Regions from separate parts of the Bacillus sp. N5-665 genome, predicted to be linked through region 1. Evidence: a T-box and tRNA genes for the amino acid it is inferred to sense, from the RefSeq annotation. Region 1 holds a T-box; the other holds one or more tRNA genes.

The links. A T-box is a leader RNA that pairs with one kind of tRNA and senses whether it is charged. The one in region 1 lies ahead of pheS (phenylalanine--tRNA ligase subunit alpha), so its partner is inferred to be a tRNA-Phe.
Region 2: it has a tRNA-Phe gene. The T-box ahead of pheS (phenylalanine--tRNA ligase subunit alpha) is inferred to sense a tRNA for this amino acid. The anticodon was not compared.

The regions. Positions count from the first base shown of each region.
Region 1 covers NZ_CP093325.1:888,154-893,999, reverse strand. Annotated here, with positions in the region: gene pheT (phenylalanine--tRNA ligase subunit beta) at 1-470, opposite strand, end outside; gene pheS (phenylalanine--tRNA ligase subunit alpha) at 489-1,523, opposite strand; T-box leader at 1,567-1,795, opposite strand; gene MNO09_RS07030 (TrmH family RNA methyltransferase) at 1,844-2,641, opposite strand; gene sspI (small acid-soluble spore protein SspI) at 2,724-2,933, shown strand; gene MNO09_RS07020 (HD domain-containing protein) at 3,112-3,669, shown strand; gene MNO09_RS07015 (CPBP family intramembrane glutamic endopeptidase) at 3,809-4,522, shown strand; gene MNO09_RS07010 (hypothetical protein) at 4,664-5,035, shown strand; gene MNO09_RS07005 (hypothetical protein) at 5,074-5,430, shown strand; gene MNO09_RS07000 (DHA2 family efflux MFS transporter permease subunit) at 5,452-5,846, opposite strand, start outside.
Region 2 covers NZ_CP093325.1:581,502-587,347, reverse strand. Annotated here, with positions in the region: partial or broken gene MNO09_RS05335 (hypothetical protein) at 18-230, shown strand; gene MNO09_RS05330 (L-lactate dehydrogenase) at 766-1,710, opposite strand; gene MNO09_RS05325 (DUF4179 domain-containing protein) at 2,235-3,263, opposite strand; gene MNO09_RS05320 (sigma-70 family RNA polymerase sigma factor) at 3,256-3,786, opposite strand; tRNA gene MNO09_RS05315 (tRNA-Glu) at 3,996-4,067, opposite strand; tRNA gene MNO09_RS05310 (tRNA-Ser) at 4,073-4,163, opposite strand; tRNA gene MNO09_RS05305 (tRNA-Asn) at 4,170-4,244, opposite strand; tRNA gene MNO09_RS05300 (tRNA-Ile) at 4,252-4,328, opposite strand; tRNA gene MNO09_RS05295 (tRNA-Gly) at 4,339-4,409, opposite strand; tRNA gene MNO09_RS05290 (tRNA-Lys) at 4,423-4,498, opposite strand; tRNA gene MNO09_RS05285 (tRNA-Thr) at 4,509-4,584, opposite strand; tRNA gene MNO09_RS05280 (tRNA-Phe) at 4,599-4,674, opposite strand; tRNA gene MNO09_RS05275 (tRNA-Asp) at 4,688-4,763, opposite strand; tRNA gene MNO09_RS05270 (tRNA-Met) at 4,767-4,843, opposite strand; tRNA gene MNO09_RS05265 (tRNA-Ser) at 4,871-4,963, opposite strand; tRNA gene MNO09_RS05260 (tRNA-Ile) at 4,981-5,057, opposite strand; tRNA gene MNO09_RS05255 (tRNA-Met) at 5,062-5,138, opposite strand; tRNA gene MNO09_RS05250 (tRNA-Ala) at 5,159-5,231, opposite strand; tRNA gene MNO09_RS05245 (tRNA-Pro) at 5,246-5,319, opposite strand; tRNA gene MNO09_RS05240 (tRNA-Arg) at 5,330-5,403, opposite strand; tRNA gene MNO09_RS05235 (tRNA-Leu) at 5,407-5,495, opposite strand; tRNA gene MNO09_RS05230 (tRNA-Gly) at 5,512-5,586, opposite strand; tRNA gene MNO09_RS05225 (tRNA-Leu) at 5,616-5,696, opposite strand; tRNA gene MNO09_RS05220 (tRNA-His) at 5,720-5,795, opposite strand; tRNA gene MNO09_RS05215 (tRNA-Thr) at 5,806-5,846, opposite strand, start outside.

The DNA of each region.
Region 1 (5,846 bases):
ATTTCAAGTGCGTCTGCACCAACTTCAGCGTCACTCGGGAAGATGAAGATACCGTCTGCATATTCTTTTGAAACTAACTTTCCATCAATGCCAAGCTCTTGAAGCGCACAAACCATACCGTGAGAAGCTTCACCACGTAGTTTTGCCTTTTTAATTTTGAAGTTGCCAGGAAGTACAGCACCAACTTTTGCAACTGGTACTTTTAAACCTTTTGCAATGTTAGCAGCTCCACAAATAATTTGAACTGGCTCTTCTTCACCGATATCGATTAAGCATTTGCTTAATTTATCAGCTTCTGGGTGTTTTTCACATTCTAATACGTGACCAACTACAACACCTTTTACACCTTTATTTAATACTTCAACACCTTCTACTTCAATACCACTTTTCGTGATTTTGTCTGCTAGTTCTTGTGCTGTTACATCTTTAATATCTACATACTCTTGTAACCAACGATATGATACGAACATACTTATCCTCTCCTTCCCTTACGCTCGTTTGAATTGTTGTAAGAAACGTACATCATTTGTATAGAAATGACGAATGTCATCTACGCCGTATTTCAACATTGCGATACGCTCTGCGCCCATACCGAATGCGAAACCTTGATATTCTTTTGAATCATAACCAGCCATTTCAAGTACGTTCGGATGAACCATACCTGCGCCTAAAATTTCGATCCAGCCAGTTCCTTTACAAGTGCCGCAACCTTTGCCGTGACACATCATACAAGAAATATCCATCTCTACAGATGGCTCTGTGAATGGGAAGAAACTTGGACGAAGACGGATTTCACGATCTTCACCGAACATCTTTTTCACGAATACTTGCAGTGTACCTTTTAAGTCACTCATGCGAATGTTTTTATCAATTACAAGACCTTCAATTTGCATGAACTGGTGTGAATGCGTCGCATCATCGTCATCACGGCGATACACTTTACCAGGACAAATAATTTTAATTGGGCCTTTTTCTTTATTATTTTCCATCGTACGTGCTTGCACAGAAGATGTATGTGTACGTAGTAACGTTTCTTCTGTAATGTAGAATGTATCTTGCATATCACGCGCTGGGTGATCTTTCGGTAAGTTTAATGCTTCGAAGTTGTAGTAGTCTTTTTCTACTTCTGTTCCTTCAGCTACTTCATAACCCATACCGATGAATACATCTTCAATTTGTTCAACAACAGCTGTTAACGGATGGTGACAACCTGTTTCAACAGGACGGCCTGGTAGTGTAACATCAATTGTTTCCGTAGCCAATTTCGCTTCAATTACTGCTTTTTCTAAGTTACCAATTTTGTCTTCTAAACGCGTTTGGATCGCTTCACGTACTTCATTTACTAATGCTCCCATACGTGGACGCTCTTCTGCTGATAATTTTCCCATGCCGCGTAATACTTCTGTAATTGGACCTTTTTTCCCTAAATACGCTACGCGTACGTCGTTTAAGCCCTTTAGCTCTTTCGCTTCTTCAATAAGCTCTAACGCTTTTTGTTTTAGCTCTTTTAAACGTGCTTCCATTTGGAACCCTCCTAATTTTAAAAATAAAAAAACCTCGCTCCCAAAAAGGGACGAGGTAAATTCGCGGTACCACCCTAAATTGACAGACCAGGTCTGCCCACTCATTAGTTATAACGATCAATTCTGACCGGAACGCCTTTACATATATATGGTCCTGGCGTCAACTCCAGAGGTGAATTCACTTCCGTCTACCATAAGAATACTTTCAGTCTAAGGCATTCTCTCCCTTTATGGCGATTTTGTAAGTTACTCTTCTCTATCAACGTTTTTCGTTATTTAACTTTTAATATAATATACTTCAACTTATTATAAGAAGTTTTTTATTTGTTCGCAACTGGGCTTTGCAAATAATACGTTAAAATCCCTGCTGCAACCGCAACATTTAATGATTCTGCCCCGCCGTAAATCGGAATATACAAGTTTTGATCACTTTTTGCAAGAATTTCTTCGCTTACGCCACTTCCTTCATTTCCTACAATTAATGCAAAACTACCAGCTGGTGTTACTTCACCATATGGAACTCCATTTTCAAGAGCGGTTCCATATACAGGAACGTTATTTTCTTTTAACTTGTCTACCCACTCTTCTAAGTTCCCTTTTACAACTGGTAAATGGAAAATAGAACCTTGTGTAGAACGAAGCACTTTACTATTATATGCATCAACGCATCCTTCTCCAAGCACAACAGCATGAATACCAGCTGCATCAGCTGTACGAATAATTGTCCCTAAGTTGCCCGGGTCTTGAAGACCATCTAATAAAAGAAACTTTCCATCTGCAAGAGCTACTTCACTCTCGTGTTTCTCACAAACAGCAAATACCCCTTGCGTCGTTTCTGTTTCACGGAGTACTTTTACGATTGCTTCAGGTACGATATACATTTCCACATCATTAACTGTCCAATCTTTCGGAAGATCTGTCTGATCAGAAACGATAAGTTCTGTTACAACTCCTGCTTTTAAAGCTTCCTCCACTAAGTGGAATCCTTCTACAAAAAATAAACCTTTTTTATCGCGCTCTTTTTTCGTCTGCAGCTTTTTCCACTGCTTCACACGCGGATTTTGCACTGAATCAATGTTTTTCATAATATGTATTTCCCTCTCTTCTTGTCTTATCATTATAGCCTATTTTTCATACATATTTACATAAAAAAGAACAAAAACTAACGTCAGTTTCAATTCTGAAGAAGAGGTGAAGATAATGAGTTTTAATTTACGCGGTGCTGTATTAGCGAATGTATCTGGAAATTCACAAGATCAATTACAAGAAACGATTGTCGATGCAATTCAAAGCGGTGAAGAAAAAATGCTTCCAGGTCTTGGCGTTTTATTCGAAGTCATTTGGAAAAATGCTGATGAAAATGAAAAACACGAAATGTTAGGAACACTGGAGCAAGGATTAAAAAAATAAACAATAAAAGGTCACCTTAGAAAAAAAACTAAGGTGACCTTTTATGTCTATAAAATTTTTCTTCTCCTAAACATTTCTACTTTACTAACGCTATCCCGATGGAGTACAATGTTCAAAATACATTTAAACCGATCGATTTTCTTATAGACACCATTAGATAAAAAGGAGTGAATGTTTTATGCAACGTATTACGCTTGAACAAGTTTTTAAACATCACATTACACAAAAATATGTAAACCGTTCTGGAATGGTCCACGCGATTGCTGTCGCTTACCATGCGTTTCACTTAGCGAAAAAGCATCATGCCTCAGTCGATGCTGCAACAAAAGCTGGTTTCCTTCATGATATCGGACATCACACATGGTACAGCGAGGGAGAATGGGACTATGACTTGTATAAAAAGAATGATATACATGCAATTAAAGGAGCAGAAAGAGCTCATAAATTGCTTATTAGATTAGGAGAACATCCGAAACTAGCAAAAGAAATTTCTATCGCGATTCTTCTTCATACAGATTCTTTCTTAGTACAGCAAGAAATTGAAAGGACATCTCTTCAAAACATTATTAAATGGGCAGACGAAGCAGATGAAGAAGCAGGCGGAGCACACCATTATAGAACGATTTCTTATGAAAAAGCACTTAAAGCTATTCAGCAGTTAGACCGATTGGTAGAACGTGAATTACAAATAGAGCAATCAAAATCGAATAACAAGATAGAACATAGTTATCAATGAGAAAGAGGCATCACTATAGGGTGATACCTCTTTTATTATTTTATGGAAAATACACCTTTATATGTAATATTTAAATATTACATATAAAAACAAAATACTTTATAATTAAATATACAAATATAAAGAGGTGATTTTATAAATGCAACCCGCTACACAACTTTCTAATGAACAGAAATACTCTATGTCATGGGGACAATTTATTAGCTCAGTTTTATTCGCTTTTTTCGGAACCGGACTTATTACTGTGTTCCTCGCAATGCCCTTAACAATTTATACAGCCGGTCTTACAGATAAAAAACAAATTGCCCTGTATGAATCTATCGTAAATACTGCAAGTATCGTATTACAACTAGCCGTGTTGTTATTCTTCATTTTTAAATTCGAACCCGCAAAAAAATTACTACTAAAATCTTTTAACTTTAAAGCACTTAAAGAATGGCGTACATACGTATACTTACTTCTTTTCTTCACTATAAACATTATACTCAATTACATCTTGTTAAATTATATGTTCCAAGACGCAACAAAGCAGCAATCTTCCGCACTTAACTTAGACGTTTTTAAGCAGTATCAAATATTATTACTTCTCGGCTTCGCAATACTCACACCAATTTTTGAAGAACTTATTTTCCGTGGCTTTATACTTGGCTTCTTCTCAGAGCGATTTCCATTTTGGATTGCAGCCATCATAACAAGTTTCTTCTTCGGTATCGCTCATACATACTCACTTGGAGTCATGGTAATTACTTTCTTCATGGGATTATTAATGGCTATTTTATGTAAAAAAACAAAATCCATTATTCCAGCTATGTTATTTCATATTATGAATAATATGTTGGCATTCTTGAGTTAAAAAGAGGTATCATCGCGATACCTCTTTTATTAATTCGTATTGTTACTTCTCATTTCTATCAATTTATACATATTTATTAATAATATCCAAAATAAACCTCATGTAGTAAAATATAACTGATTACATAGAAGGAGACTATATATGTTGAGCTTACTTTGGGTTGTTTATATGCCACTTCTTGTTTTATGCGGATTTTTCGGTGGTATCTTTTTAATTGTTATTAGCATGAAACATCGTAAATTATTTGTTGGTTTAATGGGGCTACTTAGCTTCTCCTTTGTCACACTACCTTTTGTTTTTTGGGGCATGGGAGTGGATAGCAATACAATCCTCCCTATTTCAACAACTTTATATTGGATACTGTTTTCTTTAACTGGATTATTAGCAGGGGTAAGTGGAGTCCAAGCCAAAATTAAAAGTATACGTAATATGGGATTCATTATTTTTATCGCTGGTATATTAGGGGTTATCTTCTGGTTACTCATGACTGTAGGTGATTCATACTATATATAATATTTTTTAGAAACGCATAAATCGGAGGTAATACAAAAGTGTTCGGAATATTAACTTGGTTGGTTGTGGCTCTTACTTTGATGTTATGCCAATTCATCGTTGGCATTTTTTTAATTATTGCTGGTATTAAATGTCGTAAATCACTTACTATTATGGCTGGTTTCATTAGCATATCGCTTATTGTTGTTCCTATCCTTTGTATAGGTTCTGGAATAGATTTAGAGGGGATGGTTCCAATTTCGGGAACTTTATATTGGTGTTTCTTCTCTTTGGCTGGACTATTAGCTATTATAAGTGGCAGACAAATATCAAGTATTCGTGCTTTGGGAATGGTTTTGTTTATAACAGGATTGTGCTCCGTAACTGGTTATCATTTTTTATATTTAACTCTTTAAAAAGACAAAAAAGCAGGGAAATTAATTCCCTGCTTTTCTATTTGGTTTATTGCCTGAAGGTAAGAAGAACGATAACACCCAAGCAATACCAGCTAATATTGTCGCAATTAAGAAGGCATCGTTAATACCGTTAATTGCAGATAGTTTTGAAATTTGTCCAAATAATAGTTGCGTGCTCATCGCATCTCCTGCTTGAGCTGATCCAGCAATCGCTGCTAAACTTTGCCCCATGCCGTGTACTTTATCAACTAAAATTGGGTTTGATATTGTTAACATATTTCCATAATCTGCTACGTGAGCAGTCGTTTGCTGCGTCATAAGTGTGATTAAAATCGCTGTTCCAATTGAACCAGCTACTTGTCTTGATGTATTTTGCGTTGCTGTACCGTGAGAAATTAATTTCATCGGCAGTGCGT
Region 2 (5,846 bases), 310 kb from region 1:
CAAAATAAATAGGAAAACTAAATCAAACCGAAATTATCGCTAGCAACTATGGTAAAAAAGGAGTATCTGTAAAAGGCGGCGATCTTAATAACGACGGCATTGTCGATGAAAAAGACATTCGCTTCGTTGAAAAGAACTTCTTGAAAAAAGGTCCAGGTGCATCTAAATCACAAACACCTGTTGAAAAATCAAAAAGCGGTACACTAGCAGATATTTTAAAGAAATTATGATTAACGCCTAAAAAATAATAATAAAGAGCACTCTATATAAAGTAGAGTGCTCTTTTCTATAAACGACCCTTATCCAGCAAAAGGGGGTATATTGGGGATATACAAGGGAAAACGGAAAAGGAATTTATAGTGAACTACTCGCCACTTAGCAAAGCTTGAAGTGGGAGCTTCTCAGTTCCACGACGAAAGTAACCTTTCGTCTCCCTGAGCGTTACTTCGGGGCGTTCCACCCCTAGATGTCCAACGATTGGACGCTCTCTTTATACGGTTGATATTTTACGCAGGAACCGAATGGCTTGGTTTTCGCACGCTATTTTCTTCCTGCAACCTTCTATATCAAGTTATCAAAGAACTTCATATAGCTAGTTTATCAAAAGTTTTTGGCTATGCCAAACCGAAATTCATCTCCCACCTATCACTGGGCTATCGCCCTTCACGCGCCTCTGGAAAGAGAATTCTTTCGGTAAATCCTTTAAATTATATAAAAACTCAGAGGTAGGAAGCAGTTTCCCGCCTCTGAATTATTTAGCAATTATTATAGTACTGGTGCCATTGTTTCTTTTAATACTTTTACAGAATGAGCGAATTTCGCTTTTTCATCTTCATTTAGCTCAAGTTCTACGATCTCACGTACACCTTCGCGGTTAATAACAGCTGGAACACCTACGAAAGCATCTTTCTCACCATATTGTCCTTCAAGATATGCAGATACAGTTAATACGCTGTTCTCGTTGCTTAAGATTGCTTTAGTTACACGAAGTAGTGACATACCGATTCCGTAGTAAGTTGCACCTTTACGCTCGATGATATGGTAAGCTGCATCACGTACGTTTTCGAAGATTTTATCTAAGTCTTCTTGTTTGTACTGTTCGTTGTTAGCTAAGATTGTTTCTAGTTTTTGTACACCGATAGTAGCATGGCTCCATACTGGAAGTTCAGTGTCACCGTGTTCACCAACGATGTAAGCATGAACGTTACGTGGATCTACATCTAAGTAGTCACCTAACATGTAACGGAAACGAGCAGAGTCTAAAGTAGTACCAGAACCGATTACGCGCTCTTTTGGTAGACCAGATTCTTTCCAAGTTACGTAAGTTAAAATATCTACTGGGTTAGTTGCGATTAAGAAGATTCCATCGAATCCGCTATCCATAATACCGCGAACGATTTGTTTAAAGATTTTTGTGTTTTTCTCAACTAAATCTAAACGAGTTTCACCTGGCTTTTGTGGTAATCCAGCAGTGATAACTACTAAATCTGCATCTTTACAATCTGCATAGCTACCGCTCCAAACTTTTGTTGGTGATGGAGAGAATGGTACCGCATGGCTTAAGTCCATTGCTTCCCCTTCTGCTTTTGCTTCATTAACATCTACAAGTACGAATTCTTCAGCTACACCTTGGTTGATCATTGAGTAAGCGTAACTACAACCTACAGCTCCTGTTCCTACTAATACTACACGATTGATACCTTTTTTCATGTTAATTTCCCCTCTCTATTGTTCACATCTATTTTTTTATGATTGTTTAAGTAATTAATTAAAATACTAATTTAATGTTGTTTAACTTCTTTACATTCATATTGTAGCACGTATTATTGTGAATTACTTCACAAATTATGACCTATTTGTGAACTTTTTCACATAGAGTGTAAAGTTATTAAATCAAGTATGAAATCAATCTCAATGGAGGCGTTTTCTTTAGATTGTGAAAAGGTTTTTTTGGTAATTGAAATTATATCAGCGATTTTCGGAATATATCAACCGCAACTCCAAATATATCAGCGATTTTTACAATATATCGACTTACCGACAAAACTCGACAATGATAGCAGCATAAAAACGCCACCATTTCTGTATACTTCTACAAAAAGAATAGCGTCTTTTGATTATATAGATACAAATTTCTCTTAGCTGGATAGCGATATTTTTTCCATACACGTCAAATTAACATACCATCACTTATTAACAGTCAATAGACATGGGAACCTAACAAGTCTCTTCAATTATCGTAGCAACACAGTCGTTTTCAAATCTTCAGCACCTCCATTTTTTAATGTAGCATTTAGACCACTAAGATACGTAGGTTCAATTGTTAAGGATTTTGGAGGATTATCCATTGGTGGAAGAGCTAAAACAATATGGTGTCCGTATAGTCCCGTGCTACCAACTTGCAAGCTGACTCCTTCGTAGATTCTTCCTTCATCATCAGTGACAGTATAATCGAGTGCTGGCCAGCTATCATTAGCTTCCATTTCTTTTGGATAATCAAAGGTCAAATCAATCCTCGTTGAAAGTGACGAAAAGGTTACTTGATCTACTATTAATGCATACAGATTATCTTTCGTTAATGTTTTTATATTAGGAGTGAATTTACGAATCTCACTTTCAACTTTTGTAAGAGGAAATGCTACGTTCCATGTTCCTATTTGTCCAAATAAATCTTTCCCATGGACGGAAACATCAATTTTATCACCAAATTCACCGTAATTAGCCAGAGTAAATTCATGCTGCTCAATAATAGTGTTTTGTCCTTTTGACTTCTGTGAAGTAGAACCAATTGCAGCTCTAACTTCTTTCCCATTAATGGTTACATAACTAAATCCAGCTTTCTCTTCATTACTTTTGGAAATAGGGTTTTCTCCTTTGTATTCCACCGTGACCACTAAACGTCCACCATCGTAAACAGCCTCTTTCACATTCATCGTTAAACCACTATGGTTATCTTGTCTCTCAATTGATGTAGCAAGCTCATCCTTTTCAATTTTATCAGAAGCAATATCATTAAATTGTGCATAAATGGAGCCTATAACTGGAACACTCGATAATGTCTTTGCCATAGTAGGAGAAATGAATCCAGAACCTAAGAGAGAAACACATATTCCACAAGCAACAAGACTAGAATACTTCATTGTATTTTTTCTACGGTATTGATTTTTCTTAGCTTGAAGCACGGCTGTTTTTTCTCTTTGAATTAACCTATCTTCTGGTATAGGAATATCATTGATATGGTGATTAAATTCTTCTTTATTCATAACTATATCCCTCCTTTAAAATGGGGCGTAAGGCTTGCTTTGCTCGATGTAATTGAGATTTTACGGTTCCTTCTGGAGAATTAAGAATCTCAGCAACTTCCTTAATAGATAAATCGTGATAATACCTTAATACAATAATAGTTTTGTAAGTAGGATCTAAGAAATTAAATGCCTCGATTAAATCCAACGATTGCTCTAATTTATTCATGCTCTCTTCTGCACATAAATTAGAAAACATTTCATCATTCGCAAGAAATTGTCTAGAGGATTTTCTTACAAAATCAATGGATTTAAAAACAAGAATTTTAGTAATCCAACTTTGAAATTTCTCCGGCTTTTTTAACTTTCTCAATGAAAGATATGCTTCATAAATTGTTTCTTGGTATATATCCAGTGCATCTTGTTCATTTCTTACATAAGAATAAGCTGTTCGATATAGTTTTGGGCGAACAAAAGTAATAAGTTGTTCAAATGCTTGATCATTTCCTCTTGTCGCTTGTTTTACTAGATAGGCTATGTCCATTTTTATTTCTTCCTCCCTTTACTAATATAGTCGAATGAGAGAATAAAAAGGTTGCAAAAATAAGTGTATATATAAATCTCCTACAACTTATTGCAATGATTACTATCAAGCACTAATGCCACAAGAAATCCATAAAAAAAAGCAGACTATCAAAAGTCCACTTTTACACAACAAAAAAGAGATAGCAGATTATGCTATCTCTTTTAGTATGACCCGTACGGGATTCGAACCCGTGTTACCGCCGTGAAAGGGCGGTGTCTTAACCACTTGACCAACGGGCCAATTCTGGCAGAGAAGAAGGGATTCGAACCCTCGCACCGCGTTCGCGATCTACTCCCTTAGCAGGGGAGCCCCTTGAGCCACTTGGGTACTTCTCTATAATATGGCTCCGCAGGTAGGACTCGAACCTACGACCGATCGGTTAACAGCCGATAGCTCTACCACTGAGCTACTGCGGAATAATTATGGTGGGCCTAAATGGACTCGAACCATCGACCTCACGCTTATCAGGCGTGCGCTCTAACCAGCTGAGCTATAGGCCCATAATTGAAAAGCGGGTGAAGAGAATCGAACTCTCGACCAGAGCTTGGAAGGCTCTTGTTTTACCACTAAACTACACCCGCATTAAATTGTAAATGGTGAGCCATGAAGGATTCGAACCTTCGACCCTCTGATTAAAAGTCAGATGCTCTACCAACTGAGCTAATGGCTCATTTTGAAAGTGGTGCCGACTAGAGGACTTGAACCCCCAACCTACTGATTACAAGTCAGTTGCTCTACCAGTTGAGCTAAGTCGGCTTGCGACTTCAAAATGGTGGCTCGGGACGGAATCGAACCGCCGACACGAGGATTTTCAGTCCTCTGCTCTACCGACTGAGCTACCGAGCCTTTATGTAAAAAATGGCGGTCCCGACCGGGGTCGAACCGGCGATCTCCTGCGTGACAGGCAGGCATGTTAACCACTACACCACGGGACCATTTGGTTGCGGGGACAGGATTTGAACCTGCGACCTTCGGGTTATGAGCCCGACGAGCTACCGTGCTGCTCCACCCCGCGATGATAAAATATTTAATTTAGAAAAAATGGAGGAGGTAGAGGGATTCGAACCCCCGCGCGACTCTCGCCGCCTGTCGGTTTTCAAGACCGATCCCTTCAGCCGAACTTGGGTATACCTCCGAGATATAAAGCTTTAGTGGTGGACCTTGTAGGACTCGAACCTACGACCGGACGGTTATGAGCCGTCTGCTCTAACCAGCTGAGCTAAAGGTCCTTTATGGTAGCGGCGGAGGGGATCGAACCCCCGACCTCACGGGTATGAACCGTACGCTCTAGCCAGCTGAGCTACACCGCCATAAAAGATATTAAAATAAGTGGAGCCTAGCGGGATCGAACCGCTGACCTCCTGCGTGCAAGGCAGGCGCTCTCCCAGCTGAGCTAAGGCCCCGTGTTTTTGGAAAATCGGGAAGACAGGATTTGAACCTGCGACCCCCTGGTCCCAAACCAGGTGCTCTACCAAGCTGAGCCACTTCCCGTTAATAAAAGCGCGCCCGAGAGGAGTCGAACCCCTAACCTCTTGATCCGTAGTCAAACGCTCTATCCAATTGAGCTACGGGCGCATATGGTGCCGAGGGCGGGGGTCGAACCCGCACGGTGGTCACCCACCGCAGGATTTTAAGTCCTGTGCGTCTGCCTGTTCCGCCACCCCGGCATGTCATATTGAAAATTGGAGCGGAAGACGGGATTCGAACCCGCGACCCCAACCTTGGCAAGGTTGTATTCTACCACTGAACTACTTCCGCAAGACATGTATGAGTTATTTTATTAAAAGTGCGGGTGAAGGGAGTCGAACCCCCACGCCAAAGGCGCTAGATCCTAAGTCTAGTGCGTCTGCCAATTCCGCCACACCCGCATATTAATTATTCAAAGAAAAAATGGGGCGACTGATGGGAATCGAACCCACGAATGCCGGAGCCACAATCCGGTGCGTTAACCACTTCGCCACAACCGCCATGATTTTCTGGTGCCGACTAGAGGACTTGAACCCCCAACCTACTGATTA